4 regions of the Parageobacillus sp. NEAU-HV-2 genome follow, and region 2 is predicted to be linked to each of the others. Evidence: riboswitches for the same ligand, from Rfam matches in the RefSeq annotation. Region 2 holds a riboswitch; each other region holds the start of a gene.
The links. Region 2 has a riboswitch for S-adenosylmethionine ahead of mtnK (S-methyl-5-thioribose kinase). Riboswitches for the same ligand answer to the same signal wherever they lie in the genome.
Positions count from the first base shown of each region.

Region 1: linked by a shared signal. The riboswitch ahead of AC1WMD_RS10530 (O-acetylhomoserine aminocarboxypropyltransferase/cysteine synthase family protein) and the one ahead of mtnK (S-methyl-5-thioribose kinase) in region 2 are both predicted to bind S-adenosylmethionine.
Region 3: linked by a shared signal. The riboswitch ahead of metK (methionine adenosyltransferase) and the one ahead of mtnK (S-methyl-5-thioribose kinase) in region 2 are both predicted to bind S-adenosylmethionine.
Region 4: linked by a shared signal. The riboswitch ahead of AC1WMD_RS01010 (bifunctional homocysteine S-methyltransferase/methylenetetrahydrofolate reductase) and the one ahead of mtnK (S-methyl-5-thioribose kinase) in region 2 are both predicted to bind S-adenosylmethionine.

Region 1 is NZ_JBXUJJ010000005.1:175,922-183,646, reverse strand. Features, by position in the region: gene AC1WMD_RS10545 (MetQ/NlpA family ABC transporter substrate-binding protein) at 1-241, opposite strand, end outside; gene AC1WMD_RS10540 (methionine ABC transporter permease) at 258-926, opposite strand; gene AC1WMD_RS10535 (methionine ABC transporter ATP-binding protein) at 916-1,944, opposite strand; SAM riboswitch class I at 2,041-2,149, opposite strand; gene AC1WMD_RS10530 (O-acetylhomoserine aminocarboxypropyltransferase/cysteine synthase family protein) at 2,267-3,577, opposite strand; SAM riboswitch class I at 3,645-3,750, opposite strand; gene AC1WMD_RS10525 (SCP2 sterol-binding domain-containing protein) at 3,978-4,325, opposite strand; gene AC1WMD_RS10520 (thioredoxin family protein) at 4,514-4,861, opposite strand; gene AC1WMD_RS10515 (toprim domain-containing protein) at 4,869-5,219, opposite strand; gene AC1WMD_RS10510 (DUF2553 family protein) at 5,372-5,647, opposite strand; gene gcvH (glycine cleavage system protein GcvH) at 5,675-6,058, opposite strand; gene AC1WMD_RS10500 (arsenate reductase family protein) at 6,137-6,496, opposite strand; gene AC1WMD_RS10495 (acyl-CoA dehydrogenase FadE) at 6,552-7,725, opposite strand, start outside.
Region 2 is NZ_JBXUJJ010000001.1:302,368-310,092, forward strand. Features, by position in the region: gene AC1WMD_RS01715 (ABC transporter permease) at 1-554, opposite strand, end outside; gene AC1WMD_RS01720 (sugar ABC transporter ATP-binding protein) at 499-2,046, opposite strand; gene AC1WMD_RS01725 (sugar ABC transporter substrate-binding protein) at 2,043-3,188, opposite strand; gene mtnA (S-methyl-5-thioribose-1-phosphate isomerase) at 3,175-4,245, opposite strand; gene mtnK (S-methyl-5-thioribose kinase) at 4,267-5,469, opposite strand; SAM riboswitch class I at 5,552-5,717, opposite strand; gene AC1WMD_RS01740 (carbon-nitrogen family hydrolase) at 5,803-6,624, opposite strand; gene AC1WMD_RS01745 (pyridoxal phosphate-dependent aminotransferase) at 6,721-7,725, shown strand, end outside.
Region 3 is NZ_JBXUJJ010000002.1:18,148-25,872, reverse strand. Features, by position in the region: gene AC1WMD_RS03660 (C39 family peptidase) at 1-293, shown strand, start outside; gene asnB (asparagine synthase (glutamine-hydrolyzing)) at 290-2,194, opposite strand; gene metK (methionine adenosyltransferase) at 2,358-3,572, opposite strand; SAM riboswitch class I at 3,732-3,846, opposite strand; gene pckA (phosphoenolpyruvate carboxykinase (ATP)) at 4,031-5,617, shown strand; gene AC1WMD_RS03640 (DUF2584 domain-containing protein) at 5,648-5,890, opposite strand; gene AC1WMD_RS03635 (alpha/beta hydrolase family protein) at 5,920-6,708, opposite strand; gene AC1WMD_RS03630 (ABC transporter substrate-binding protein) at 6,801-7,725, shown strand, end outside.
Region 4 is NZ_JBXUJJ010000001.1:176,518-184,242, forward strand. Features, by position in the region: gene metH (methionine synthase) at 1-3,297, opposite strand, end outside; gene AC1WMD_RS01010 (bifunctional homocysteine S-methyltransferase/methylenetetrahydrofolate reductase) at 3,290-5,140, opposite strand; SAM riboswitch class I at 5,217-5,320, opposite strand; gene AC1WMD_RS01015 (MBL fold metallo-hydrolase) at 5,690-6,418, shown strand; gene AC1WMD_RS01020 (TetR-like C-terminal domain-containing protein) at 6,424-7,002, shown strand; gene AC1WMD_RS01025 (YrdB family protein) at 7,057-7,392, shown strand; partial or broken gene AC1WMD_RS01030 (ISNCY family transposase) at 7,401-7,546, opposite strand; gene AC1WMD_RS01035 (L-lactate permease) at 7,710-7,725, shown strand, end outside.

The DNA.
Region 1 (7,725 bases), on a different contig from region 2:
CTAACGCTTTGTTTGGCAATACATAATCTTGGAATTTAACAATTTTTAAGTCAATGCCTTTTTCTTTTAAAATTGGTTGTGCTTTTTCTAAAATTTCCGCATGCGGCACGTTGGAAGCTCCGACTACTAGCTTCGTTAATTTTCCTTCTTTTTTGTCATCGGCAGCGTTGTTATTGCCTCCGCATGCTGCCAATGCCAACACAAGAACGACGGCAAACAATGCACTAATCCATTTTTTCATATCGATTTCCCCCTTTTTATCGTTTATCTATTTTGGAAGTGACAAAGTCACCAATAAACTGAATCACAAAGACAATCACCAAAACTAGAACGGTAGCGACAAACGTGACATCGTTATGATTGCGCTGGAATCCTTCCAAATAGGCTAAGTTTCCAAGACCACCGGCGCCGACGACTCCTGCCATCGCCGTATATCCGACTAAAGCAATCGCCGTTACAGTAATTCCGGACACAAGTGCAGGCAGTGACTCTGGAAGCAACACTTTCCAAATAATTGTTGCCGTCGATGCCCCCATCGCTTTCGCCGCTTCAATGACGCCTTTGTCAATTTCACGGAGCGCAATTTCCACCATTCTCGCGTAAAATGGCGCCGCCCCGATAATAAGCGCCGGCAGCGCGGCGTTGGCACCGAGAATCGTTCCAACGACCAATTTCGTAAACGGGATTAACAAAATAATTAAGATAATAAATGGAATGGAACGGAAAACATTAACAATAGCAGCAATGATCATATTCACCAGGCGGTTCTCCCAGAGGTTTCCTTTTGACGTTAAAAACAAAAGCAGGCCAAGAATCGTTCCTAATATAAATGTCGCCACAACGGCGACGCCTGTCATATAAAGCGTCTCAACCGTAGCCGCCCAAATCATATCCCATTCTACGTTTGGCAAGAGGCTAGCGAGCATTTGTAATCACCTCCACCGCCACTTGCTGCTTTCGAATATAATCGATCGCGCGGGCCACTTCCTCTTTTTCCCCATCCATATGAACAAACAGCACACCGTAAGCGCCTTGATGAGTTTGTGAAATTTTCCCTTGTAAAATATTTGCATCCACTTGAAACTGGCGGACAACATTGGCAATCAGCGGCTGTTCCGCAGCTTCCCCGACGAACGTCAATTGGATAACCGTTCCGTTCGGGTATTTATCGAGCAGATGGGTAATCGTTTCTTTTGTTTCCTCCGGTTCAACAACTTGCCGCACAAACCGTTTCGTAATCTCCTGTTTTGGCTGCCGGAACACTTGTAGTACTTCGCCTTGCTCGACAATTTTTCCGTTCTCCATCACTGCGACGCGATCGCAAATTTTACGAATTACGTGCATTTCATGGGTAATTAATACGATCGTCAATCCTAAACGTTTATTAATATCCACCAAAAGTTCCAAAATGGAATCAGTTGTCTGCGGGTCTAGCGCGGATGTCGCTTCATCGCACAATAACACTTTTGGATTGTTTGCTAACGCACGCGCGATGCCAACGCGCTGCTTTTGCCCGCCGCTCAGCTGTGACGGGTAAGCATGTTCTCTTCCTTGCAGCCCGACAAGCTGAATTAGCTCATCGACCCGCTTTTTCCGCGTTTCTTTCGGGATACCAGCAATTTCTAAAGGAAATGCAATATTTTCATGAACGGTTCTTGACCATAATAAATTAAAATGCTGGAAAATCATCCCGATTTCCTGGCGAGCCTTTCGCAATTCTTTTCCTTTAATATTAGCCATATCCCGTCCGGCAACAATGACTTTACCGCTTGTTGGTTTTTCCAATCCGTTAAGAAGACGGATGAGCGAGCTTTTCCCCGCGCCGCTATATCCGATAATTCCAAAAATTTCCCCTTCTTTAATTTGTAAAGAAACATGATCGACTGCAGTGACCGATCCGTTTGCCGCTTCATATATTTTCGTCACATTTTCCAATGTAATCATGCACATTTTCACCTTCCTTCATCTAGCAGGCGGCTCGTTCCAAAAAGAAAACCTTTCTGCTCGAAGAGAACAGAAAGGTAATCATTACCATTCCGTCTCTTATCTCCCAAAGCAGATGCTTTGTGTGAATTGGCACCATTTCAGCGTATGTGCTGACGGTTGCCGGGCTTCATTGGGCACATCCCTCCACCTCTCTTGATAAGAGCGCAACAATCGCATTATTCAATTACAAATTCTCCATTAATCACAAATGTGATTGTATCACCCTATATTGAACCATGTCAATAAAAAATTTTGCGTCCATATTTTCGGGAATCTTGTTTTATGATGAAACGGAAATAGAAGTAATACCTGTCGCAGCGGCAATGGCCTGCTCTAAATCCTCGATTAAGTCATTGACGTTTTCAATCCCGACGGACAGACGGACTAAATCCTCCGTTACCCCCGACGATTTTAGTTCTTCTTCGTTTAGCTGTTGATGCGTTGTGCTTGCTGGGTGGATGATAAGGCTTTTCGCATCGCCGACATTTGCAACATGCGACCATAATTTCACATGGTTAATGAGCTTCGCACCTGCTTCCCTGCCGCCTTTTAAGCCAAAAACAACGATCGAACCGGCTCCATTTGGCAAATATTTTTTCGCCAACTCTTTTGCTGGATGGCTGTCATGTTCCGGATAAAGCACCCAATCGACTGCAGGATGGCGATCCAAATACTCGACAATTTTTCTCGTGTTAGCAATATGCTCTTTCATACGGACATGCAACGTTTCCATTCCAAGCTGAATTTGAAACGCGTTAAACGGACTGATCGCCGGACCTAAATCTCTTAACAGCTGTACACGCGCTTTGACAATGTAAGCCGCATTGCCAAGCGCTTCGGCATAGACAAGATTGTGATAGCTTGGATCAGGAGTAGTAAACCCTGGGAATTTCTCCGAATTCCAGTCAAAATTGCCGCCATCAACAATAATGCCGCCTAGCGTCGTTCCATTGCCGACAAGCCATTTGGTAGCAGAATGAACAACGATGTCGGCACCATATTCAATCGGCCGGCATAAATACGGAGTGGCAAACGTATTGTCGATAATCAGTGGAATTCCCGCTTCATGGGCAATTTGCGCAACCGCCTCGATATCCAACACGTGCAAGCTAGGATTGCCGATGGTTTCCGCAAAAATCGCTTTCGTTTTTGGCGTAATCGCGGCCCGGAAGTTTTCCGGATTAGACGGATCGACAAAGTGGGTTTTAATTCCGTATTTCGGCAATGTATTAGCGAACAAATTATATGTACCACCATATATCGTCGCTGCCGATACGATTTCATCTCCTGCGCCGGCGATGTTTAAAATCGCCAGGGTAATCGCCGCCATTCCGCTGGCTAAGGCAAGGCTGCCAACGCCTCCTTCTAGCTGAGCTATTCTTTCTTCCAATGCGGTAACGGTCGGGTTATGAATGCGTGTATAAATATATCCTTCTTCCCGCAATGCAAATAGATTGGCGGCATGATCCGTATTGGCGAATAAATAGGCATTCGACTGGTAAATCGGAACTGCTCGCGCGCCGGTCGCAGGATCCGGCTTTACCCCACCGTGAACGGCTATTGTCTCTAAACGATATTGCTTTCCACTCACTATACTTCTCCCCTTTACCTTTTTATAATAAAAACCCTCTCCTTTAAGAAGAGAGGGATATATACTCTTCTTATCTTCCAGAGCCATTTTGCTCTGCTGGACTTGGCACCGTGTTATCGCAACCGGTTGCCGGGTTTCATTGGGCCAGTTCCCTCCACCTCTCTTGATAAGAATCTATTTTTTTAGAATTACGAAAAATGAGCAAATTACAGCGTGCAAAATTCGTGTAGACGTTCACTCTTATTCCGCTTGGCTTTCATGGACAACCATCTCGTTGGTGCTCTGCTTCTTGTCGGTTCAGCTTAAAATCGGTCCCCAATTCATCTATCTTTTCTGAATATTTTAACGCTGTTTATTATACTTGTCAATTCCTTTTCATCTAAAAGCAAATCGCCAATCATTAGCAAACACGTCGGTATGGCTTGGCTAAGTGAAGCAAGGACTCAAGCAATAGCATATGCCGGAAACTTCCCGAAATATGCACTTCTTGCAGACGAATTAGCTGCTGTAATTTCATCCTTCCGCTTAATAGTGATTCCAATGCCTCTTTTGACCCGCGCACCGTTAATACCCGCCGTTCGTCTACTTCCACTTTGGGGCTGATTCGATGTTTTGAAATCACTACGACTGCTGTTCCCGTTTCGGACTCAAAGCGAACGTACAATTCTTCCTCCGGTAAAATCGGCAATAGATGATTTAATGTTTTCATTCGTTCGGCAAGCTGTTTGACTAGTTCACGCATATCCAATTTCCCCTCCTCCTCCGTTACTGCTGTTTCATTTATTTCCATATCTAGCGAGAAGAATCCTTTACAAAAATCTCGACAAATCATCCGGAAAACAAGCAAAGTTCTTATCATTTCCCAAGAAATATGTCAAATGCAGTCAAAATAACGGATGTTTGCAACATGGATAGCTGAGGAGGGGATCGTCGCCCTTAGTCTGTCTTTCGGTTCGTACAAAACCGATTATCGTTTGGTAACATCTCTTTGATCGTTTCATATAAATAAGGAACAGAATGAAACGCATACCACTTTTTAACGATATTGCCGTCCTGAAATAAAAGAAGGCATGGAACGCTTTCGATTTTCCATGCAACCGCTCGCTCTGGCATATAATTAATATCCGTCTGGTAAAAAGGAAGAAACGGAAACAATTCCTCGACTACTTCCAGCATTCGTTTGGCAAGCTGACAAGTGCCGCACATCGGTGTATATAAATAAAGGCAAACAATCTCTTCGTTGCCAATGGCCTCATCAATTTCAAACGGCTCTATTTTTTTCATTGCCTATTCACCTTTTCGATAAATAGTTCATATGCACATCAAAATTCGCACGCAATAATACTTGTGCAATATGCCAATTTGGCGCTGCTGCTACTTCGCGGTAGGCACGGTCGATATAAATATGCTCCGCTTCTGGAAATTCGCGGCGAAACTGCTTACGTAATTTTTCGCCCGCTTCATCGGCATCGACTAATACATAAACGTCTTTATAATAAAGCTCGTCAATCAGCTCCTCCAGCCTAGCATCGCTAATCGTCCCGTTCGTGCAAATAATTTCCACCTGTTCATTTAGAATATTGGCGATTTTTTGTTTGTCAGAGCGTCCTTCGACAATAATCACTTTTTCGCTTTCCGTCATAAACAATCACCTAAAAGTAAATGTCGTTGTACTATTATTTATATGATAACGCTAGCCTTGATTTCCGCCGCAGAAACAGGCAGGGCAAGCGCTGCTTCATAAACCGTATCTTATAAAAACAAGAAGAAAGCAACGGCATCACACCGCTGCTTTTAGCACCAACCAGCCCCACCGTCGCAATCGACATACTTTTGATCTGGTTCAACGGTGACGGTCATTTTCTTATTGATCCATTTTGCTGTGCATACCCACAGCAAATGGCTTACTTGCGAAAGGGGAAGATGGCCTATTTGCTCATTCCCCTCATATAGCTGAATGGAATCGCCATTGATTTTGCCTGTCACGCGATCAATGACGTTGACTTGTTTTGCTTCTAATGTGATAGAAGCACCCCTTTTTGTCCATTCAGTTATGTATAGGGTGCCCATCCCTTTAATGATTCATTGCAGGAAAGTTTAACCTTCTTTTATCATTTCTTCATATTGTTCGGCCGTCAGTAAATTATCGATCTCGCTCATATCTTTTGGCTCGACGACAATCATCCATGCTTTTTCGTATGGGGACTCATTTACATATTCGGGGTTATCGTTTAATTCTTCATTGACTTCAACGACTTTGCCGCTGACCGGCGCGTAAAGCTCAGACACCGTTTTGACCGATTCCACGCTGCCAAATGGTTCATTGGCGGTAAGTTCCGTTCCTACTTCCGGAAGTTCGACAAACACGATATCTCCTAGCTCTGATTGCGCGAAATCCGTAATACCGATGCGTACTTTGTCTCCTTCTACACGCACCCATTCATGCTCTTCTGAATAGCGTAATTCCTTTGGCGTATTCATGTTCGTATCCCTCCATATTGACAAAATATGCTCTTTTTCATCATAACCGATTTTACCAAAAAACTCACTGAATTCGTCTTATTTGTTGAAAAATTTTTCATATTGCTCCTCTTGAAAACCTACGAGGACACGAGTTCCATCGGTTAAAATCGGCCGTTTGATCAGCATGCCGTCCGAGGCAAGGATTTCAAGAAGCTCTTCCTCGGAAGCGGTATTCACTTTTTCTTTTAACCCTAACTGCCGATATTTCATACCGCTTGTATTAAAAAATTTTTTCAACGGCAGCCCGCTTTTGCGATAAAGCTCCGTCAATTCCTCTTTTTTCGGTGGATTTTCGACGATATGCACGGCTTGTACGTCGATTCCATGTTCGTCAAGCCATTTTTTTGCTTTTCGGCACGTGCTGCATTTTGGATACCAATAAAACGTTAACGCCATTTTCACCCATCCTTTATAAGCAAAGTACCAGGACAAGTCCTGGTACTTTCCATTATTACACAATATAACGTTCTGCTTCAATGAGCGCGGCCGCGGCTTCGCGTTTTTTCGCAATGATGTTGATTGGCATGTAGCGTGTCAACTTCCGCAAAGCGGACAGCATCATGCGCAATGCGTCGCCTTCTTCCACGGCAATGAGCGTTTCTTTGGCATGGGCTTCGATTTCATTAAACGCTTCTTGGCAGAAGATTTGCGTATAAAGGATTTTTTGTTTGTTTTTCTCTTCGCCGGAGTTTTTGATCGCTTTTTCCGTGCGAAGCAGCGCCGATTCCATCGCGTAAATATTGGCAACAATATCGGCAATATTGACTAAAATTTCTTGCTGTTCTTCGAGTTTCGGGCCGAATTTTTGCGCTGCCAATCCTGCCGTCATAAGCGCGATTTTTTTCGCGTTACGCACTAAATATTTTTCTTGCTCAAGCACGCCGTCACCGACTTCCTCCGGCGCGAGCATCATTAATTCTTCTTGCAGCTGTTGCGCTTTTTGCAAAAGCGGCAACTCGCCTTTCATCGCTTTTTTCAAATACATTCCTGGAACGAGCAGGCGGTTGATTTCATTTGTCCCTTCGAAAATGCGGTTAATGCGGGAATCGCGATATGCGCGTTCAATTTCATATTCTTGCATAAATCCGTAGCCGCCATGGATTTGTACGCCTTCGTCCACGATGTAATCCAATGTTTCCGTCGCAAAGAATTTATTCAACGAACATTCAATTGCATATTCGGCAATCGATTTGGCGATTTCTTTTCCGTCTTTTGCTTTTTCTTCATCCAAAAGGCCCATCCGCTCCTCAAATAGACCGACTGTACGATAAACGGAGCTTTCGGTTGCGTACAAGCGGGAAGCCATCGTCGCGAACTTTTCTTGCGTTAACGTAAATTGCGAAATTGGCCGTTTAAATTGCTGGCGCTGATTTGCGTATTGAAGCGTAATTTCAAGTGCCCGTTTTGCGCCGCCAACCGCGCCGACGCCAAGTTTATAACGTCCGATATTGAGAATGTTAAACGCAATCACATGTCCTTTGCCGACTTCGCCAAGCAAGTTTTCTTTCGGAACAGGCACATCTTGTAAAATCAACGTCCGTGTTGACGAGCTTTTAATTCCCATTTTCTTTTCTTCCGCACCGGTCGATACGCCCGGGAAGTCCCGTTCCACGATGAATGCAGAG
Region 2 (7,725 bases):
CCAAACACTTCCCCTTGGCCGATAAATAAAAAGGAAGGAATGAATTTGCCCGGCGCCGTTCCTCCGTCTGGAAGCGGCATGTCGTTGTAGATGGAAAATCCTTTCGTATATGTCAGCTGCACGCCGTTAATCGCATACATCGTCGCCAATGTAGCCAATAAATCCGGCAATTTCAATTTCACAATTAATAACGAGTTTAATAAGCCGACGGCGATTCCAAGCAAAAGCGGAACAAGCAACGTAACGAGAATTTCCTGGCGATATAATACGAGCGCCGCGGCGCTGGCGATGGTTGCTAGGCTGACAGTCGAGCCGACGGATAAATCAAATCCATCGACAATAAGAGAAAATGTAATGCCAATCGCAACGAGTGTAACGATGGAAATCGAGCGCAAAATATCGCTGAAATTTTCGTACGTAAAAAAGCGGTCTTGTGTGATGCCAAAATAAGCGATAACAACGAGAATGGCAAGCAATGTGCCATGTTTATACAAAAATTCAAGAAGAGATGGCGCTTGCCTTTTCTTGGCGACCGAAACGGCTGGCTGTGCCATCCACCTCACCTCCGCTGCAGTAATAAATGAGTTGTTCATAGGTGATATCATGGGCAGGCACGCGTTGGATCAGCTTGCCGTCCACCATGATGTAAATCGTATCGGCAATATCAAGCAGTTCTTGAAATTCGCTTGTTAAATACAAAATCGCTTTTCCCTCGTCGGCAAGGGAGCGGATGATCGAAAATACTTCTTGCTTGGCGTTGATGTCAATTCCTTTTGTCGGCTCGTCAAAAATAAATACGCGCGCATCGGTTTTTAACCATTTCCCGATCACGACTTTTTGCTGGTTGCCGCCGCTTAATTGCCGCACGCTTGCTGACAGGAAAGGCGGATGAATTTGCAAGGAATCGACAAGTTGCTTGGCAACGGCCGTCTCTTTCTTCTGCAGCACCCACTGCCATTTCGTCAATGAGGATAGCAGCCGGACGGTAAGATTGGTGCGAACCGATTCCTGCAGAAAAAGCCCTTGTTTTCTCCGTTCTTCCGGAATTAAGCAAATGCCGGCCGCAATCGCCTCTTTTGGGGAAGAAAACACATAACGTTTTCCGTCTATCCACCATTCGCCTGTCGTTTTGCTGCTGGCAATTAAACTTTCCGCCAATTCCGTTTTTCCTGCTCCGACAAGCCCGGCGATGCCGACAATTTCCCCTTTATGAACGTGCAGGTCGACCGTTGTGTTTGTTTTTGCGATATGGAGCTGTTTCACTTCAAAAAGAAGGTCATCCCCGTATGTGCGCGTTTCCCTTTGCGCGGCTGTATAAGAGCGTCCCACCATATAGCGGATCATTTCCTCTAGAGAAAGAGAGGCGACATCCCCATGGTGGACGACGTTCCCATCGCGCAAAATCGTGACGCGGTCGCAAATCTCTTTAATTTCCTTTAGTTTGTGAGAAATATAGATAAATGAAACACCTTGCCCTTTGAGCTCATTGATAATCGCAAACAGCCGCTTTGTTTCCGTCTCGCTCAGCGCGGCGGTCGGCTCATCCAAAATGATGTAGCGGGCCGAGGAGGACAGGACTTTTGCCAGAACAATCAGCTGTTTTTCATGCAGGGAACATTCGCGGATGAGCTTGGCCGGCGAAATCGACAGGCCGACGCGGCGCAACAACTCTGCAGCCCGCTCTTTTTGCTGTTTCCAAGAAAGAAAAGGCTTTTGTTTTGTCTTGGCGATCTCATCGGCGGCAATATTTTCATAGACGGTCAGTGCCGGAAAGAGAGCCGTATCGACTTCCTGAACCACTAAACCGATGCCCGCCTTTTTGGCATCGGCAGGCGAGGAAAACTGATATTCTTTTCCATCAATCGTAATCGTACCTTGATCAGGGGAAAGAGCGCCGGCCAGAATTTTCATTAATGTGCTTTTTCCGGCACCATTCATCCCTAAAAGGGCGTGAACTTCCCCATGTTGAACATGGAGGCTCACGCCGTTTAATACGTTGACAGCGCCAAATGATTTATAAATATTGTTCATGTAAAGGCCGTTCATTTGTTCTTCACCTGTGCTTCCAGCGTTTTCATCCAAGGGGAAATCGCCACATTCGACTGTCCCCATCCGGCGATGTATTGGTGAAGGTCTTTCATCGACACTTGTTGGTTAGGCAAGTCGGACCGTTTGACTAAATGCGGTTCGAGTGAGTAAATGTTTGGCGTTTTTTCCCCGGCGATTTTTTGATAAGCAAAGCGGACTTGGACGCGGCCGACTTCCGCCGGGTCTGTTGCGGTTGTAGCGACCCATGGGCTGTTTGGCTTTTGCATCATTTGCAAATCTTCATCGCTTAAATCAATGCCATATACTTTAATTTCACTGCGTCCTGCTTGTTCGATCGCGCGCGTTGCGCCTTTGGCAAATTCGTCCCAAGTCGCAAACACCGCATCAATATCGCCTTTATTCGGATATTTTTTCAAAATCGCTTCCATTTGCGTTTGCGTGTCCAAAGCGGTATTGGCGCTGGCTGTACCGAATTTCGCCACTTCTTTGATGTTCGGATAGCGCTTTTTAAACGCATCGTAAATCACATGGCGCCGCTCCATCGGCGTAAACCCGCCAACCCAAATCGTGACAATGTTTCCCTCGCCATTTAAGTCTTCGGCCAACGTTTTTAACGTTTTCCAGGCGAGGCTGTAGTCGTCTTGGTCAATGACCGTTACGCCTGGGATGTTTAAATCGTTGTCAAATGCGACGACAGGAATGCCTTTTTCGACCGCCTTTTTCACCGGTCCTTCGAGCGCATCGGCACGACCATGGTCTAAAAGAATCGCATCAACATTTTGCGTAATCGCTGTTTCGACATAGGAAGCCATTTTCGTTAAATCGTTGTCCGCGTTGTAAATTTGCACCTCGCCGCCGAATTTTTGCACTTGTTCTTTTACGCCGGCGATATATTGCGAAGAAAAGGTGCCGATCGACATTTGCATAATGGCGGCGATTTTAATCGGTTTCTTTAATTTGGCAGGGATTTCTGCCTGTTCGGTCGCTGCCGCCGTCGTTTTGCTTGTTGTCTCGGCCGTGCCGTTTTCTTGTTTGGCCGGTTTGGAACTGACGGCATCTTGTTCGTTCATGCAGCCGCTCAGGATGATGATAACGGAAAAAAGAAATGCGAATAAATAGTTCAGCCTAAATCGCTTCATGGTGTGCCTCCTTTGCAAATAGTGCTGACAGTTTGGTTTCATAATTGCCGCGAATAATGCCTTTTTCGGTAATGATAGCCGTAATGAGATGGTGCGGCGTGACGTCAAAGGCTGGATTATAGACGTTGACCCCTTCTGGGGCAATTCGCGTTCCGGCAAGATGGGTCACTTCTTCCGGATTGCGCTCCTCAATCGGAATTTCATCGCCTGTTTTTGTCGCTAAATCGATCGTCGACAGCGGCGCGGCTACATAAAACGGAATGCCGAACGCTTTGGCCAGCAAGGCAAGGCCAAACGTGCCGATTTTATTGGCCGTATCGCCATTAGCGGCAATGCGGTCAGCACCGACGATGACGGCGGTAATGTTTTTTGCTTTGATCGTCTGCGCTGCCATATTGTCGGTAATAAGCGTCACATCTACGCCGGCCTGCATCAATTCCCACGTCGTCAATCTTGCCCCTTGCAGGACAGGGCGTGTTTCCGATGCGTACACGTGCAGGTTCATTCCTTTTTCTTTCGCCAAATAAAACGGGGCAAGCGCTGTGCCGTACCGGGCGGTGGCGATCGAGCCGGCGTTGCAAATCGTTAAAATGCGATCGCCGTTTTGAAACAAAGAAAGCGCATGTTCCCCGATCCGTCGGCAAACGTCTTCATCTTCAATTTGAATGCGAATCGCTTCATGGACGAGCGTCGTTTTTGCTTCATTGACAGAGGAAACATGGGAGACGCTCGTAACGAGGCGGTCTAGCGCCCAAAACAGATTGACCGCCGTTGGCCGGGCGCTTGCTAAGTAGTCACGGTCTTTTTGCAGTTGTTTTTTGAAATTTTCCACTGATTCTGTTTCATATTGCTGAGCGGCAAGCGCGAGGCCGTAAGCGGCGGTAATGCCGATTGCCGGTGCGCCGCGCACTTTCAGCGACGCAATCGCCTCCCAAACGTCTTTAATATTTTTCAATTGCAAATATTCCGTCACTAAAGGCAACTTTTGCTGATTTAAAATCGTAATATGCGTGTCGTTCCACTCTACAGAGCGAGGAATTACGAATGGTTCTGCCATATGGTTCTTCCTTTCATTATGTTAATTCGCTGGTGTTAGCACGGTTTGTGCGAAAAGAGAACGAATTTCTTTGGTACTAGATAATGTTTCACGTTGCAAGATGAGGCTTCTGCCAAGACGAAGCGCATGTCGTTTTGCTTGCAAACGGTTCTCTTTATTTTCGATGCCGTCAAGATCAGCAACATGTGCCAACCCAATCGTGCGGCGGATTACTTCGCAGCCGGCAAAACCGATCGCATCGACAAAGGTGTTGTGCAGCACCTCTTCTAATAGTCCTTTCGTTTTTGCATACGGCTCGACATTGTGCGTATGCCAAAGTTCAGAAAAGATCGTCGCAAATACATCCCAAGTTTTGTCGATATGGGCAAATAACGGTTCTTGTTGTGGTTCTGGGCGGGACAACGCATTTAACAATAAGTTTGCGAAAAACTGACCGATATCAAAGCCGAACGGGCCGTAAAACGCAAATTCCGGATCGATAATTTTTGTTTCTTCTTCGCTGGCGAAAATGCTGCCTGTGTGTAAATCGCCGTGAATGAGCGCATCCCCTTCGGTTAAAAACTTGCGCTTTAATTTGGCAACTTCTAAATGAAGCTTGTCATCGTTCCAAAGCGCTTCGACATCGTCGCGCAGTTCTTCTTCAAAGTTGTTCGTTTCATGATTAAAAAACGGATCGGTAAATACGAGATCTTCCGTGATTTTGCACAGTTCGGGATTGACAAAGCTTTGCGCCAGCTGTTTTTTTTCTTGCTGATTCATGCCGAAATCCGACGTGTAAAATAACGTTTTTGCGATAAATTCGCCGATATGTCGGGATAGAAGCGGATATGTTTTTCCTTCGATTAAGCCTTTGCGGGCAATTTGCAAATGGGATAAATCTTCCATCACGGTAATGGCTAAAGATTCATCGGAATAGTAAACTTTTGGCACATATTGCGGCGCATAGCTTGCGAATGTGCGCAGCGCATTGCTTTCGATTACCGCGCGTTTTAAGGTGAGCGGCCAGCTTTCCCCAACGACTTTCGCATATGGAAGGGCTTGTTTGATGATAATTCCTTTTTTCGCTTCTTTATCGACGATGCGGAAAACGAGATTAAGGTTACCGTCCCCGATTTCCCGGCAGACAAGCGGCGCTCCTTCGCGGAAGAGGCCGAGGCGCACGGCTAAAGAAATGGCTCCTTGTTCTGTTAACGGTTCATAAACGGATGAATGTGAGATCGACATTGGAATAAAATCCCCCTTCATAACTAAATTAAAAAGCCTCTTTCTGCGTAGAAAGAGGCTTGAAGATTCCAATTCTTCGCACCTCTTATCTTCCAGAAAGAACGAGTCTTTCTGTTGGACTTAGCACCGTGCCCTGCGGAAGTTGGAACTTCCGGCGCCGAAAAAACGTGCGCCCTATCTCACGATAGTATTACGGTCGGTTGCTGGGCTTCATTGGGCCAATTCCCTCAGCCAACTCTTGATAAGAGTATTTTCAGTATATTCATTTTTCGAATTTTTGCTTATGTTAGAAAATATTTGTGCGTTTGATTCGAATCATACACGCTGACGAATTTATTTGTCAATACTTTTTGTAAAATTTTTTTCTGCCGCCTGATAATATTCAGGACGGCGGTCGGCAAAAATCGGGATGCGCGCCCGCACTTCCTGCACTTTTTGCAAATCGATTTGCGCCGTGAGTGCGCAAGGCTCCTCGCCCGCCTCGGCAATGATTTCTCCCCATGGATCGATGATCATGGAATGGCCGGCAAACACGTTGTTCGGGTCGCTGCCGGCGCGGTTGCAAGCGACGACATAGCATTGATTTTCAATGGCGCGCGCCGCAAGCAGCGTGCGCCAATGGGCAAGGCGGGGGAGCGGCCACTGGGCAACGACAAACAGCACTTCCGCCCCCTGGACCGCATGGACGCGGATCCATTCCGGAAAGCGGATGTCATAGCAAATGACACCGGCGCATAAGGTGTTTTCGAGCGTAAATAAACCGGTATCCTCCCCAGGCTGGAGGTAAAGATGTTCATCCATCAACTGAAAGAGGTGCAGTTTGCTGTATTCGCCAACGACTGTGCCGTTTCGGTCGACGACATACATCGTGTTTGTCACGCCTTTTGCCGTTTTTTTGGCGACTGAACCGGCGACAAGATGGACGCGGTACGATTTTGCCAGTTTGGTAATGAACGCTTTCACACGTTCGCCGTTTTCATCGGCGATTTCATCGAGACGAGTTAAGTCATAGCCAGTCGTCCATAGTTCAGGAAGAACGATGACATCCGGACGTTCTTTTGCAATTTTTTCTATTTCTCTTTCTACAACCTGTTCGTTTTCGTGCGGACTGCCGAAGACAATATCCAGCTGCAGGCAGGCAATTTTTAATGTCATTCGTGTTCACCTCGAAAAAATTTACTTTACATTTTGATTTTTACGATATATGATGTTGCACTAGAATTTCAAGAAATTTTTGAGAAGGTGTTAAGCATGACAAAACAATTTCCGTTATCCGACCTGTTAGAAGGGCTTCCAAAGCAGTTTTTCGCCTCATTAGTCGCGAAAGTAGCCAAAAAAATCGCGGAAGGATACGATGTCATCAATTTAGGGCAAGGAAATCCGGATCAGCCGACACCGCCACATATCGTTGAAGCGATGCAAAAGGCGGTGGCAAACCCGAAATATCACAAATATTCGCCGTTTCAAGGGTATTCTTTTTTGAAACAGGCGGTTGCCGAGTTTTACGAACGGGAATACGGCGTGACCGTTGACCCCGAAAAAGAAGTCGCCATTTTGTTCGGCGGCAAAGCGGGGCTTGTCGAGATTCCGCAATGCCTCGTGAATCCTGGTGATATCGTGCTCGTTCCTGACCCGGGGTATCCTGACTATTGGTCGGGGATTGCGCTGGCGCGTGCAAAAATGGTGATGATGCCATTGCGTGCCGAACATGGGTTTTTGCCTGATTATAGTGACATTCCTCGCCATATTGCAGAAAAAGCTAAACTTATGTTTTTAAATTATCCAAATAATCCAACCGGAGCGACTGCTTCGCAGGAATTTTTCGAGGAAACGGTGTCGTTTGCCGCCAAGCACGGGATTTGCGTCGTCCATGATTTTGCTTACGGTGCGATTGGCTTTGATGGAAAAAAACCGGTTAGCTTCCTTCAGGCAGAAGGGGCAAAAGACATCGGCGTGGAAATTTATACGTTTTCGAAAACGTATAATATGGCGGGCTGGCGCGTCGCATTTGCCGTCGGCAATGAAAGCGTGATTGCGGCGATTAATTTGCTTCAGGACCATTTATACGTCAGCCTGTTTGGCGCGATTCAAGAAGCGGCAGCAACCGCTCTTCTTTCCTCGCAGCGCTGTGTCGAAGAGCTTGTCGCCTTATATGAATCACGGCGCAATACGTTTATGGCGGCATTGCGGCAAATCGGCTGGGATGTCGCGCCACCGAAGGGCTCGTTTTTCGCGTGGCTGCCGGTGCCGCACGGC
Region 3 (7,725 bases), on a different contig from region 2:
GTGACTTTTCCGTGTTGCAGCAATATCTTTCGAAAGGAGTACCGATTTGGATTATTACCAACAGTACGTACAAAAAACTTCCTGAATCCGCCTTCCGTGAATGGGAAACGCCAAGAGGACCAATTAAAATTACATATTACGAGCATTCCGTCGTTATTACGGGATATGACCGAGATTATATTTATTTCAATGACCCGCTTACAGGCGAAAAAAATAAAAAAGCACCCAAGGCCGATTTTTTAGACGCCTGGGCGCAAATGGGAAGACAGGCAATCACCTATCAACCTGATTAGATGGATAGGGGCTGTCTGTCTTTTTCTTTTTTATATAGACGGGAAAAATCGTATTTTTTTTCGATATATACTTGGTGCCAAATCATAAAGACTAGCACAGTCCAGATTTTCCGGCTATGATCCGCTTTATTGGCGCAATGCTCCTCTAACAGGCGATATAGCACATCTTTATGGAACAAATGATCCGTTTCACTTTCTTTGATAACTGTTTTCGCCCAATCGTGCATTTCATTTTTCAGCCAATGGCGAATTGGCACAGGGAAACCAAGCTTCTTGCGGTGAAGGACATGGTCGGGAACAATGCCTTCTGCCGCTTTGCGTAAAATGTATTTTGTTGTATTATTAGCCGTTTTCATTTCTGGTGGAATTTTGGCCGCCACTTCAAAGACCGCTTTATCTAAAAACGGAACGCGTAATTCCAACGAATGGGCCATTGTCATTTTATCGGCTTTTAGCAAAATATCCCCGCGCAGCCATGTATGAATATCGATATATTGCATACGGTTGACAGGCGAATAATGAGTGGTTTCCTCATAAAACGGACGGGTAATGGTTGTATATTCCAGTCCGTGCTTGTATGCTTTTAGCAATCCCTCTTTTTCTTCTTCGCTATACATTTTCGCGTTTCCTATATAGCGTTCTTCCATCGGCGTTACCCCGCGCTCGATAAAGCTTTTCCCTTTTACCCCTTCTGGGAGAATGCGAGCAATGATGCGCAATGCCGATTTTACCCCGTCAGGCATCCGCTCAAAAATTTTTAGTGACTGTGGTTCACGATAAATGTTGTACCCTCCGAACAGCTCATCCGCTCCTTCTCCAGAAAGAACAACCGTTACATGCTTTCTTGCTTCGCGGGCGACGAAATAAAGCGGAACAGCCGCTGGATCGGCAAGCGGATCATCCAGATGCCAAACGATTTTCGGCAGCTCTTCCATATATTCTTCTGGCGGGATAACGTAGCTGATGTTTTCCACCCCTAATTTTTCAGCTGTTTCTTTCGCCACCTCAATTTCACTAAACCCTTCTCTTTCAAAACCGACCGAAAAAGTTTTAAAGTTCGGATGAAATTGTTTGGCAATCGAAGCAATGAGCGAAGAATCGATTCCACCGGATAAAAAAGAGCCAACCGGCACATCGCTGCGCATATGTACCCGCACGGAATCAAATAAAACATCGCGAATCTCTTTGACGAATTCATCTTCCGATTTCCATACTGGCTGAAACCATGCTTTCCAATAACGGTGTACCGTTAATTGTTCACCGACTTTCTTTTTGATGTAATGACCCGGCTCTAATTTTTTAATGCCAACGGAAATCGTCATTGGCTCAGGCACGTATTGAAATGTTAAATAGTGCTGAAGCGCGTCATAATCGAGAACATTATTTTCCATCGCATGCAAAATGCTTTTCTTTTCCGATGCAAAAAACGTCCGTCCTTCTTCTTCAAGATAGAAAAATGGTTTGATGCCAAATGGATCACGCGCGGCAAAAATCGTTTTTTCTTCTTTATCCCAAATGACAAACGCAAACATGCCACGGAGCTTCTCTACCGCTTTTTCCTTTTCATGACTATATAGCGCAATAATCACTTCCGTATCAGAGTATGTGGCAAATTCGTATCCCTTCGCACATAACTCTTCGCGCAGCTCAATATAGTTATAAATTTCTCCATTAAAAATAATCCAATATCGCTCATTTTCGTACGATAATGGTTGATGACCCCCTTCTAAGTCAATGATGCTCAACCGACGAAAGCCAAAATGGACATAGTCATCGAAAAAATACCCCTCGTCGTCTGGACCACGATGCGTGATCATATTATTCATTTCTTCAAACGTTTTCTTCCATTGCTCGTCTAGCATTTTTGGCTGATCATAAACACAACCAATAAACCCGCACATGTGTATTTCACCTACTTCTTTATATTCAGCATGCTTGATTATATCATAGATTTGAAGCAATAAAACTATAAAATTTTCCTTTTTTTTTTAAATAAAACGTTAACATATCGATTAAAAAAAGAGAGCTACAGTTGCTGTAACTCTCTTTTCCATATTCATTCATTTATTGTTGCTTCGCCAAGGAAAAAGCTTGCTCTTTCAATGCTTCTGCTTTATCTGTACGCTCCCACGGCAGGTCGATATCGGTACGTCCAAAATGGCCGTAAGCAGCTGTTTGTTTGTAAATCGGACGGCGCAAATCTAACATTTTAATAATGCCTGCCGGGCGTAGGTCGAAGTTGTTGCGCACGACTTCGATTAAAATGTCTTCCGATACTTTTCCTGTGCCAAATGTGTCAATGGAAATCGAGACCGGTCTTGCCACCCCGATCGCATAGGCGAGTTGCACTTCGCACTTATCGGCAAGTCCTGCCGCCACGATATTTTTCGCGACATAGCGGGCTGCATATGCTGCAGAACGGTCTACTTTTGTCGGATCTTTTCCAGAGAATGCGCCGCCACCGTGACGCGCGTAACCGCCGTACGTGTCTACAATAATTTTCCGTCCCGTTAAACCAGCGTCCCCTTGAGGTCCGCCGATGACAAAACGGCCTGTCGGGTTAATAAAGTATTTCGTATTTTCATCGATCAGTTCGGCTGGCACCACCGGCTTGATGACATGTTCTTTAATATCACGTTCAATTTGCTCTTGCGTAATTTCCGGATGATGCTGTGCGGATACGACAATCGTATCAACGCGAACCGGTTTGCCGTTTTCGTCATATTCTACCGTTACTTGTGTTTTACCATCTGGACGTAAATATGGCAAAATATCGTTTTTCCGAACTTCAGCTAAACGGCGTGCTAAACGATGCGCCAGCGAAATCGGAAGCGGCATTAATTCTTTCGTTTCATTGCAGGCAAATCCAAACATTAGCCCTTGGTCTCCAGCACCGATCGCTTCGATTTCCTCGTCAGTCATCTGACCTTCACGAGCTTCTAACGCCCGGTCGACCCCCATCGCGATATCTGGCGACTGTTCGTCAATCGATGTCAACACGGCGCATGTATCCGCGTCAAAACCGAATTTGGCGCGCGTATAGCCGATTTCGCGAACCGTATCGCGAACGATTCTTGGAATATCCACATATGTCGATGTCGTAATTTCTCCGCTTACGAGCACAAGCCCTGTTGTCACGCTCGTTTCGCAGGCAACGCGAGCGTTCGGATCTTTTTCCAAAATCGCATCTAAAATCGCATCGGAAATTTGGTCGCAAATTTTATCTGGATGACCTTCTGTTACAGACTCTGAAGTAAATAAACGTCTTTTTGCTGACATTCGTCATTTTCCTCCTCTTTCCGTAATCAAACATCAAAAAATGATGGTGCCGCAAACGGCGAGCGATACGGTACTCATTTCCCTTGTTCATTTTCTCATATAAAAAAACCTTTCCTGTAACGGTGAGGAAAGGTCATTGCAATCGTATTGCTCCTTTCACTCTTATCGTTCAAGGACATCGCCTTGCCACAGGTTAGCACCATTTCACATGTTTCCAGTTGTGACGGTTGCTGGGTTTCATCGGGCCTGTCCCTCCACCAACTCGGGATAAGAGTATCCGTTCAATGACTTATCATATCGTAATAAAGCCGAAAAAGTCAACAAAATGTGGCGAATTTTTTTTGAAAAAAACAGGAAAAATAAATAAAAGAAATCGTCACAAATAGTATGGACTAATAATAAAAATGTGTTATACTATTTAAAGAGGTTATTAAATATAAAAAGGCAGGTTTTGAACAATGGGGATCGCAAAAATGACCAATAAACTTTCTTTATTATTGCAAAAACCAAACGTATTTCATAATTTATCGGTAGCGCAGCTGGTGGAAAAAGTGTTGCAGCGAAAAGAAGGCCGGTTAACAGCTACTGGGGCAGTAGCGGTAACAACAGGCAAATATACAGGCCGCTCACCGAAAGATAAATACATTGTCGAAGAGGCGTCAACAAAAGCAAAAATTGATTGGGGAACAGTCAATCAGCCGATCTCGGAGGAAGTTTTCGAACGATTATATAATAAAGTACTCGATTATTTAATGGCCAAAGACGAAGTGTTTGTCTTTAAAGGCTTTGCCGGCGCTGACCCTAAATATCGTTTGCCGATTCAAGTCATTAACGAATTTGCTTGGCACAATTTATTTGCCCATCAATTATTTATTCGCCCAAGCGCAGAGGAATTACAAACACATGAAGCGCAATTTACGGTGATCTCCGCTCCAAATTTCAAAGCAGATCCTGCGGTGGACGGAACAAAATCAGAAACGTTTATTATCATTTCTTTTGAACGCCGCATCGTGCTAATCGGCGGAACGGAATATGCCGGCGAAATGAAAAAATCCATTTTCTCGGTGATGAACTATTTGCTTCCGGAGCAAGGGATTCTTTCGATGCATTGCTCCGCCAATGTCGGCAAAGAAGGAGACGTGGCATTATTTTTCGGACTGTCGGGAACGGGAAAAACGACGCTTTCCGCTGATCCAAACCGCCGCTTAATTGGTGATGACGAACACGGCTGGTCAAACCGCGGCATCTTTAATATCGAAGGCGGATGCTATGCGAAATGCATCAACCTATCTCGTGAAAAAGAACCGCAAATTTTTGACGCCATTGGGTTCGGAGCGGTGCTGGAAAACGTGGTGCTTGATGAACAGACAAGAATACCAGATTACGATGATGCAACATTAACGGAAAATACGCGCGCCGCTTACCCGATTCAGGCAATTGCCAACATCGTGGACCCAAGCATCGCTGGCCACCCATCGACGATTATTTTCCTAACTGCAGACGCGTTTGGCGTATTGCCGCCAATCAGCAAACTGACGCGTGAACAAGCAATGTACCATTTCTTAAGCGGCTATACGAGCAAGCTCGCCGGCACCGAACGGGGAATCACTTCTCCGCAGGCGACGTTCTCTACTTGCTTCGGCGCTCCATTTTTGCCGCTCCCGGCTGTGCGCTATGCAGAAATGCTCGGCAAAAAAATCGTTGAACATAACGTGCGGGTATTCCTTGTCAACACTGGTTGGACCGGCGGGGAGTACGGAGTTGGCAGCCGCATGAAGCTAGCTTACACACGCGCGATGGTGCAAGCAGCAGTCGAAGGAGAACTAGACAATGTCGAAACAGTGAAAGATCCTATTTTCGGCTTGGCCATTCCGCTTCATATTCCAGGAGTTCCAGATGAAGTGCTGCAGCCACAAAATACATGGGCTGATAAAAATGCATATGAACAAAAAGCAAAAGAACTGGCATCAAAATTCCGCGCAAACTTCCAAAAATTCAAGCATATCGCGCCGGAAATTGAAGCGCTTGGCGGTCCGCTTGTATAATCGAAAAGGAGGGAACGATTCCCTCCTTTTTTAATTCGTTGAATGCAAGGAGACAAGCTCATACGTGACAATCGTTCGATTATCGGCAAGTTCCAGTTTTTTTACCACCGCTTGACCACTCGCTTCGCTTTGCAGCGTTCTTCTAACCTCTAGCGGAATATCAAGAGGATAAAGGCGATATCCGTCTTTTTCTAAAATAAACAAATTATCTTTTACTCGCTTTTCTTTCCCTTTTGTGACAATCAGCGTTTGCAGCTCCAGCGGCATGCCCATTGCAACACACCCCTTTTCTTTTTATCGTATCATACATTCGGCTGTCTTTTCATCCATTCTGTCAACCGCCGGACGGTTTCACGATTTTCTTTTGGTGGAAAATAATGCGTAAAATGTGGAAAATACCATGTTGTCACTTGCTTATTTAATTCTTTCAGTCTTTTCTCAAGACGATACGCATGCTCAATCGAAACATTGCGGTCTTTTTCCCCATGAATGATTAAGACAGGAGCATGAATTTTCTCGATTTCGTATAATGGTGTCCGCCAGCGGTATCGCTCCGGATATTTTGCCGGCGTCCCACCGATGACCCGCTTCATCATTTTCCGCAAATCTTCCCGCTCCCAATAGGTAAGCGCTACATCGGAAACTCCGCCCCACACCGCAACAGAGCAAACGCCCGGCTCTAAAATCGCCGTATGCAGCGCCATCGCTCCCCCACGGGAAAAACCAAAAACATGAATCCGCTTTTCATTCACTTTTGGATGCTGCTGCAGCAGCCGAAACGCGGCAAGCGCATCATAGCGGTCTTCTCCGGCAAAATCCTCATTTCCTTCCCCTCCTTGGTTGCCGCGGTAAAACGGCGCCATCACAACAAATCCGTACGAGGCAAACTGAGTAATGCGCGCCAGGCGCACTTTCCCGACATTTTTAATACCGCCGCGCAAATATAAAAAACCGTCATACACTCCAGGCGCTTTCGGTATAGCCAAAAAGCCTTTCATTTTTAGCCCTTGGCATAAATACGTGACAAGAAATACATCAATGTGCGGATTGGGGGAAGGAAAGCGATATTGCTCGACAATATATCCATCCATGACCATTTCCTCCTTTTCATTAGGCATTCACACATTTTTTTTGTCTGCATACGATAAGGTGAAGTAAGTTACTTGTTAAGGAGGCCACCTTCATGAAAAAAATCGCCATAATGTCGCTTTTTCTCTTTCTCCTTATTATCCCTCTAGCTGCTTGCAGCCAACAAAAAGAGGAGGAAGTAAAAAAGATACGACTTGCGGAAGTAACTCGCTCTATATTCTATGCGCCGCAATATGTCGCCCTAGAAAAAGGGTTTTTTAAAGAGGAAGGGTTAGACGTGGAACTCACCACCACATGGGGCGGCGATAAAACGATGACTACCCTTCTTTCCGGCGGAGCCGATATTGCCCTTGTCGGCTCGGAAACATCGATTTATGTCTACAGCCAAGGCACGAACGATCCAGTCATTAACTTCGCGCAACTTACACAGACAGACGGGACGTTCCTCGTCTCCCGCCATAAAATTGAGAACTTTACTTGGGATCAGTTGAAAGGCAGCACTTTTCTCGGCCAGCGCAAAGGCGGCATGCCACAAATGGTTGGCGAATTTGTACTGAAAAAACACGGCATTGATCCGCATAAAGATTTAAACCTTATTCAAAATGTTGATTTTGCTAATATCGCCAATGCGTTTGCCAGCGGCACAGGCGATTTCGTCCAGCTTTTTGAACCAACGGCAAGCATTTTTGAAAAGGAAGGAAAAGGGTACATTATCGCCTCATTTGGCACAGAGTCGGGCCACGTGCCATATACCACTTATATGGCAAAACAAAGCTTTATCAATAAAAATAAAGATGCAATTGAAAAATTTACACGCGCTATCTATAAAGCGCAGCAATGGGTAGAGTCGCATAGCGCGGCGGAAGTAGCAAAAGTGATTCAGCCTTACTTTAAAGATACGGATCTTTCCATCATTGAAAAAGTCGTTGACCGCTATAAAAGCCAAGGCACCTATGCGACTAATCCGGTGCTCGATGAAAAAGAATGGAACAACTTGCAAAATATTATGGAAGAAGCGG
Region 4 (7,725 bases), 130 kb from region 2:
CAGAAGGCGGAACAACTTTTCCTGATCCTCTAAGTTCGGACACGCCGGGTAGCCGAACGAGTAGCGCTGCCCTTGATATTTGGCGGCAAAGCGTTCTTCCATCGTAAAATCCGGGTCATCCGGAAAGCCCCAGCGGTCGCGCATAATTTGGTGAATGCACTCTGCAAATCCTTCCGCGATTTCGAGCGCCAATGCCTGAATCGCATGGCTTTTTAAAAATTCGCCGCTTTCTTTCCATCGCTGCGCCAGTTCGCGGATGCCTTTGCCAGCGGTGACGGCGAAAAAGCCGACGTAGTCAATTTGCCCGCTGTCTATCGGTTTTAAATAATCGGCGAGGCAAAGATACGGGGCCCGCGGCTGTCTTGGAAATTCAAACGTTTCGATCACTGTCTTCTTGTCTTCCAGAGAATAAATGTAAATGCGGTTTCCATCGCTTTGCGCCGGGAAAAATTGATATACCGCAGCTGGTGTAATCCATCGGTTTTGTTGAGCTTGTTGAAGCAGGTCATCGACGACTTGCTTTAGCATCAGCGCTTTTTCATCTTTTTCCTCAAGCAGCCGTTTCACTTTTCCTTTTAACCCAAGGTGATGTCCTAATACCATTTGCCAGTTGATGTACGGAACAATATGCGAAAGCGAAATATCTTTCAATATATGGCGTTCTAAATCTGTTGGCACAAACACGGGAACGTCGGTTGAGACGTTTGATTTTGTCGCAATAACCGTTGGCGCCGTTTTTTCTGTTTCCGTTTCTTGCTTTTTTGTTTTTGTATATTCGATTTCGTTGTGCTGCAATTGGTTGGCGAGCGCCAGCCCTTCCATCGCGTCTTTGGCGTATAGGACAATTCCATCGTATTCCGGAGCGATTTTGTTTTCTGTAAATTTACGCGTCAGCGCGGCGCCGCCGACTAAAATCGGCGTCGAAATGCCCGCCTGCCGCAAATCTTGCGCGGTGATGACCATTTGCTGCGCCGATTTGACAAGCAACCCCGATAAGCCGATGATATCCGGCTTTTCCGCCTGAACGGCTTCAATGAGCTGCTGCGGCGCCACTTTAATGCCCAAGTCAATGACATGGAAGCCGTTGTTGCTTAAAATAATGTCGACTAAGTTTTTGCCGATGTCATGCACATCGCCTTTCACGGTGGCGAGAATCACCTTTCCTTTTGTGCTGCTTTCTTTTTTCTCCATGTATGGCTCTAAAAAGGCGACCGCCGCTTTCATCACTTCTGCGCTTTGCAATACTTCGGCGACAATGAGCTGGTTATTGTTAAAGAGCCGGCCGACTTCGTCCATCCCGGCCATCAGCGGGCCGTTAATGATGTCGAGCGGGTCGGAATACGTTTGCAGCGCTTGTTCCAAATCGGTGAACAGCCCTTCTTTCGTGCCTTCAACGACATAGCCCGCAAGCCTTTCTTCTAAGCTAAGCTCTGTTTTCGCTTTTTTCGGCTCTTTTGTTTTGTCGCGGTAAAATTGGATAAACGTATTTAATGTTTCATCGTTCGTGTTAAACAGCAGTTCTTCCGCTAACCGCACTTCTTCTTCCGGAATTGAGGCGAAGCGCTCCAATTTTTCCGTGTTGACGATTGCGTAATCAAGCCCGGCCTGCGTGCAATGGTATAAAAAGACGGAGTTTAAAATTTCCCGTCCGACCGGCGGAAGCCCGAACGAGACGTTGCTGATGCCAAGCATCGTTAAACAGTGGGGCAGCCGCTCTTTAATGAGGCGGATGCCTTCGATCGTCTCTTTGGCAGAGCCGATGTATTGTTCATCGCCGGTACCGACCGGGAACACAAGCGGGTCGAAAATAATGTCATGCGGGGATACCCCGTATTTGTTGACAAGCAGATCATACGAGCGCAAAGCGATTTCCAGCTTCCGCTCGGCATGAATCGCCATTCCTTGTTCATCAATCGTGCCGACAACGACGGCGGCGCCGTATTTGTGAATGAGGGGCACGACTTTAGCAAACCGTTCTTCGCCGTCTTCCAAGTTGATCGAGTTAATGATTGCTTTTCCTTGTGAATAGGTGAGGGCGCGTTCAATGACCTGTTCGTCGGTCGAATCGATGACGAGCGGCACTTTCACTTTTTTAACGACTTGCTGAATGAATTTTTCCATATCCTCTTGTTCATTGCGGTCCGGGTCGGCCAGGCAGATGTCGATGACGTGCGCGCCGTTTTTCACTTGCGCGCGGGCGATTTCTGCCGCTTCTTCGTATTTTCCTTCAGCGATCAGCCGTTTAAATTTGCGCGAGCCGATCACGTTCGTCCGCTCGCCGACAAACAATGGCCGCATTGTTTCGTCGTAAATAAGCGGATCGATGCCGGAGACGGCATGAATGGCAAAAGACTGCGGAATTGGCCGCGGCGGAAGATCCCGGACCGCTTCGGCGATGGCGCGGATATGTTCCGGCGTCGTTCCGCAGCAGCCGCCGACGATGTTGATCCAGCCTTTTTCGGCAAAACGCTGGATTTTTTTCGCCAGCATTTCCGGCGTTTCATGGTAATGCCCTTCCTCATCAGGAAGACCAGCGTTCGGGTAGCAGCTGACCGCCGTATTGGCGAGGGAAGCGAGCGTGCGCAAATGGTCAGTCATAAACTCTGGGCCGGTCGCGCAGTTTAAGCCGACGGCAAACGGCTTCATATGCTGAACGGAGATGAAAAACGACTCAATCGTCTGTCCGGCCAGCGTCGTGCCCATCGGTTCAATTGTGCCGGAAATCATGATCGGCACCCGCCTGCCGACCGCTTCAAACGCCTTGGAAATGCCGATAAAGCCGGCTTTGACGTTTAAGGTGTCCTGACACGTTTCCAAAAGCAGCAAGTCGACGCCGCCCATTAATAGCCCGCGTGCTTGTTCTTCGTAGGCAGCGACTAATTGGTCAAACGTCACACCACCTGTGACGGACAGCGTTTTTGTCGTCGGTCCCATCGAACCGGCGACAAAGCGCGGCCAATCGGAAGTCGAGTAGGCGTCGGCGGCTTTGCGTGCGAGCTTGGCCGCTTCGATATTTAACTCAAGCGCTAAATGGCCGAGCTGATATTCATCTAACACGATGCTTGTTGCGCCAAACGTGTTCGTTTCAATAATGTCCGCGCCCGCCTGCAAGTACGCTTCATGAATGCGCTCGATCACATGTGGGGCGGTGAGCGTCAAATATTCGTTGCATCCTTCGTATGGTTCGCCGCCGAAATCGTCGGCCGAGAGCTTTGCATTTTGAATCATCGTTCCCATTGCGCCGTCAATGATGAGAATCTTTTTGGCAAGTTGTTGCTCGAGTGTTGTGTTAGCCATGGAGTACCTTCCTTTCTTGCGCGGCTTTTTCTTTTTCGTGAACATAGCGGACGAGTTCGACCGTCATTTCATAGCGTAAAAACGGCGTAATGAGGTAGATGCCGTTAAATAAGTCAAAAGCGGTGTCAATGAGCGATTTGGCGATCGCAATTCCTTCGCGCGCTGATTGCACTGGGTCGTTGCCGCATGCCGCCATGCGCGCGCGGATTTCTTCCGACAGCGTGATGCCCGGTACTTCATGGTGAAGGAAATCGGCGTTGCGCGCGCTCACTAGCGGCATAATGCCGATGTAAATAGGCGTCTCAAGATGTTTCGTCGCTTCGTACACTTCCTCGATTTGCCGTTCGGAATAAAGCGGCTGGGTAATAAAATAGTGGGCGCCGCATTGAATTTTTTTCTCCAGGCGCTCTACGGCCTTATCCAAATGGCGGACGTTCGGGTTAAAGGCCGCGGCGATCGAAAAATTCGTTTTTTGCCCGAGCGGTTTTCCCGAATACGAGAGCCCTTCATTAAACTGGCGAATGAGCCGAATCAAGTCAAACGACGATAAGTCGTAGACCGATGTCGCTCCAGGGAAATCGCCGATTTTCGATGGGTCGCCGGTAATGGCGAGCACATCGGTGATGCCGAGCGTATGCAAGCCCATTAGGTGCGACTGCAGCCCGATCAAGTTACGGTCGCGGCAGGTAATATGAATAAGCGGACGGATGCCAAGCTGCTCTTTGACGATGGAGCCGAGCGCCATGTTGCTGATTCGTGGGGTAGCCAGCGAGTTGTCAGCCAGTGTCAGCGCATCAATATTTGCTTCTTTCAACGCTTTGGCGCCCTCTAGAAATTTGGTAAGCCCTAATTTTTTCGGTGGATCGAGCTCGACGATCACCGAACGACGCTCGCGAACGATGTCTTGCAGCGGCGGCGTTGTGTTTGGTTCGTTCATTTGGATGGAAATTGGAACATGACGTTGTTTAACGACTTTTTCTTTAATTGGTGTTCGATCCACTAAGGCGTTTGCCATCGCTTCGATATGTTTTGGCGTCGTGCCGCAGCATCCGCCAATCAGGCGCACGCCTTGCTCACGGAAGGCGAGCGCTGTTTCTTTAAAATAATCGGTGTTTGTTTCATAGACAAGCCGCCCGTCGCGATAATCCGGCAGGCTTGCGTTCGGATACGCAGAGAGAAACGCTCTATTTGGCAGCGGCACTTCCTCCAGCGAACGGATCATATGGTACGGGCCGAGACGGCAGTTTAGACCGACGACATCAGCTCCCAACTGCTCCAAGCGCGCCAATGCTTCGGCAAGCGGAGTGCCGTCTTGCAAGACGCCGACTTCGTGGAGGGAGACGTGCGCGATAATCGGCTTATCCGTTTCTTTGCGCGCGATCGCAAGCACTGTCTCTAATTCTTCTAAATCGTAATACGTTTCGAGCAACAAGCCGTCGACGTCCTCGTTTAACAGCACAAACAATTGTTCGCGAAACGTCCGCTTTACCTCTTCGATGGAAACGGCGCTTTTATTGATGCTGCGCAACCCGCCGATCGTCCCAAGCACGTAGGCTTTATTTTTGGCCGCCTGTTTGGCGAGCCTTACCGCCGCGCGGTTAATCGCCGGCACCTCGTCTGCGAGTCCATAACGGGAGAGTTTGACGTAGTTGGCGCCGTACGTATTCGTTTGAATGACCTCGGCGCCCGCGGCGATATATGCTTCATGAATATGAATGATATCTTCCGGTTTCGATAAATTTAGTTCTTCAAAACATCGGTCGACGCCGTGCGAGTATAATAGCGTTCCCATCGCGCCATCGGCGATGAGGATGCGTTCTTTTAAATCTTGCAAAAGTCCCACGCTCATTCCCCCGTTCTATGAAAATGGTAAAAGAAAAAAGCCTTCTATAAGAAGAAGACTTTTTATGTATCGTCTCTTCTTATCTTCCAGGCGCTTTCGCCTGTCTGGATTTAGCACCTTGGCTTCCGCCAGGTTGCTGAGGGTTCACCGGGCCAGTCCCTCCCCCTCTCTTGATAAGAAATTCGCTATGAAGTTGTAGCCAAACGTTTCAACGATATAATTAATATATAATGTAAAGCATTTTCTGAAAATATTCAATATAATGGAATCGTTTTCAAGAAAATATTCCATCCTTCATGGAAAAAGCATTAGTGCTTGATATTTAATGAAAATAGGTTTATCCACTATAGTGAACGTATATGATTGGAATCAATAACTAGGTAGTAGTGTCGCAACGGCGGAAAGAGAATAAAAAACGCTTATAAAAAAGGAAAAAAAGCTCCCATGAAAACTTTACTCACAATAAGAGAACTTACGGCTTGCAAAAACTAATAATATTAGTTATAATAAAACTAACAATATTAGTTTCAAGAAAATGAGGTGAAACATTTGCGAATCATCCGCAAAAAAACGGTTTTTCAACTGACATTTTTGCCGCGTTTTTTTCCCGTAAATTGTTACTTGATTGACGAAATGGACGGATTGACCTTGATTGACGCTGCTCTGCCCTACAGCGTGAAAGGAATTTTGAAAGCGGCTGAAACCATCGGAAAACCTATCACGCGCATCCTTCTCACCCATGCACATGGGGATCATGTGGGAGCACTTGACGCGCTAAAACAAATTCTTCCGCATGTACCCGTTTATATTTCGGAACGTGACGCCCGCTTAATGTCTGGAGACAGGTCGCTGGGTCCGAACGAACCAAACACACCGATTCGTGGCGGAGTACCTAAAAAACTGCAGACACGAGCAGATGTTTTGCTAAAGGAGGGAGATCGAATCGGCTCGTTGCTGGCGATTGCCACACCGGGACATACGCCCGGTTCAATGACATTTCTCGACACGCGCAACAACGCCTGTATCGTCGGTGATGCATTTCAAACAAAAGGCGGGATTGCTGTATCGGGACAGGTACAACCATGGTTTCCCTTTCCGGCAATGGCTACATGGAATAAAGAAATGGCGCTCAAAAGTGCATACAAAATACGTGAGTACCATCCATCCTTGCTAGCGGTGGGACATGGGCATATGTTGGAGCAACCAGGTGTAGCCATCGACCGTGCCATTGCCAAAGCCGAACGGAGTTTCATACATCCCCCTACAGGAAAGGAGTGACGCAGATGTCTCCAAGAATCGGTTTAGATTTGTCAACGATTCTGCAAACTGCAACAGAAATTGCCGATAAAGACGGACTGGATGCCGTCACATTGGCTACATTGGCTAAAAAACTCGGCGTCCGCCCCCCATCCTTGTACAACCACATCGAAGGATTGCACGGTTTAAGAAAACAACTCGCGGTTTATGGCCTTGAACAACTTTACAGCACCCTGGCGCAAGCGGCCATCGGACGGTCCGGTGATGATGCGGTGCATGCGCTTGGGAAAGCTTATGTAACGTTTGCTCGAACCCATCCTGGCTTGTATGAAGCAACCTTGCAAGCGCCCGATTCACTAGATCCAGATATACAACGTGCAGGTCGTGAGATTGTGAACCTGACTCTGCGTGTGCTTCACGCATACGATCTTGATGACGAAACAGCACTGCATGCAGTGCGTGGTTTGCGAAGCATGTTCCATGGTTTCGCTTCCTTGGAACAGAAAGGAGAATTTAGAATTCCACTCGACCATGACGTGACACTCCGGTTTCTGATCGATACGTTCCTGACAGGGATTCGCCGAAAACAGAAATCGCTGGAGTGAATCCAGCCTCAAAATGACAAAACGACTGAATGATGTCAAAAAAGGAGAATGAACATGGAAATTAAACTGGCGAATCTATTTTTGCGTTTCCTTTTGGAAGTATGCGTTTTGGCCGCACTCGCATATTGGGGATTCAAGAACGGAGAAAATATGCTCGGTAAGATCGGTTTGATGGTTGGGATCCCGCTTTTGATCGCGCTGATTTGGGGGACGTTCGGTTCCCCCGGTGCGCCGTTACTCCTTCCAGAACCGTGGCACTTTATCTTGGAAGTGACGATTTTTGGGGCGGCATCCGTCACCTTGCATGCTGCCGGACATCCCAATCTTGCCAAGGTTTATGTGTTTGTCGTAGTATTGAACCGTTTTCTCATGTTCGTCTGGAAACAATGATCCAAATTCAAAGATTTTTTCGACGCCGGCGGCCTTCCTGTCACATACGGCATTTCCGGCAACGATATAGAGAGTCAATATATCGAAATAAGGATGCTAAAAGTGAGTCGATTTCATAAGACCATGCATGTTCGCTGTTCCAATTGGAAATCATGATCTTGTCCACCCCTTGGTAGTTGGTTTTGGTCACTGTATATGATCTTCAAGGTGGTGGATTTTTTATGTGCATTTATGCATCCATTATGCGTTTTGCAACACGTTCTAGAGAATAATATATATCCACTATAGTGGATAAAGGGGGAGGGGGGGCATGTTCCATGCATGATGCGATTC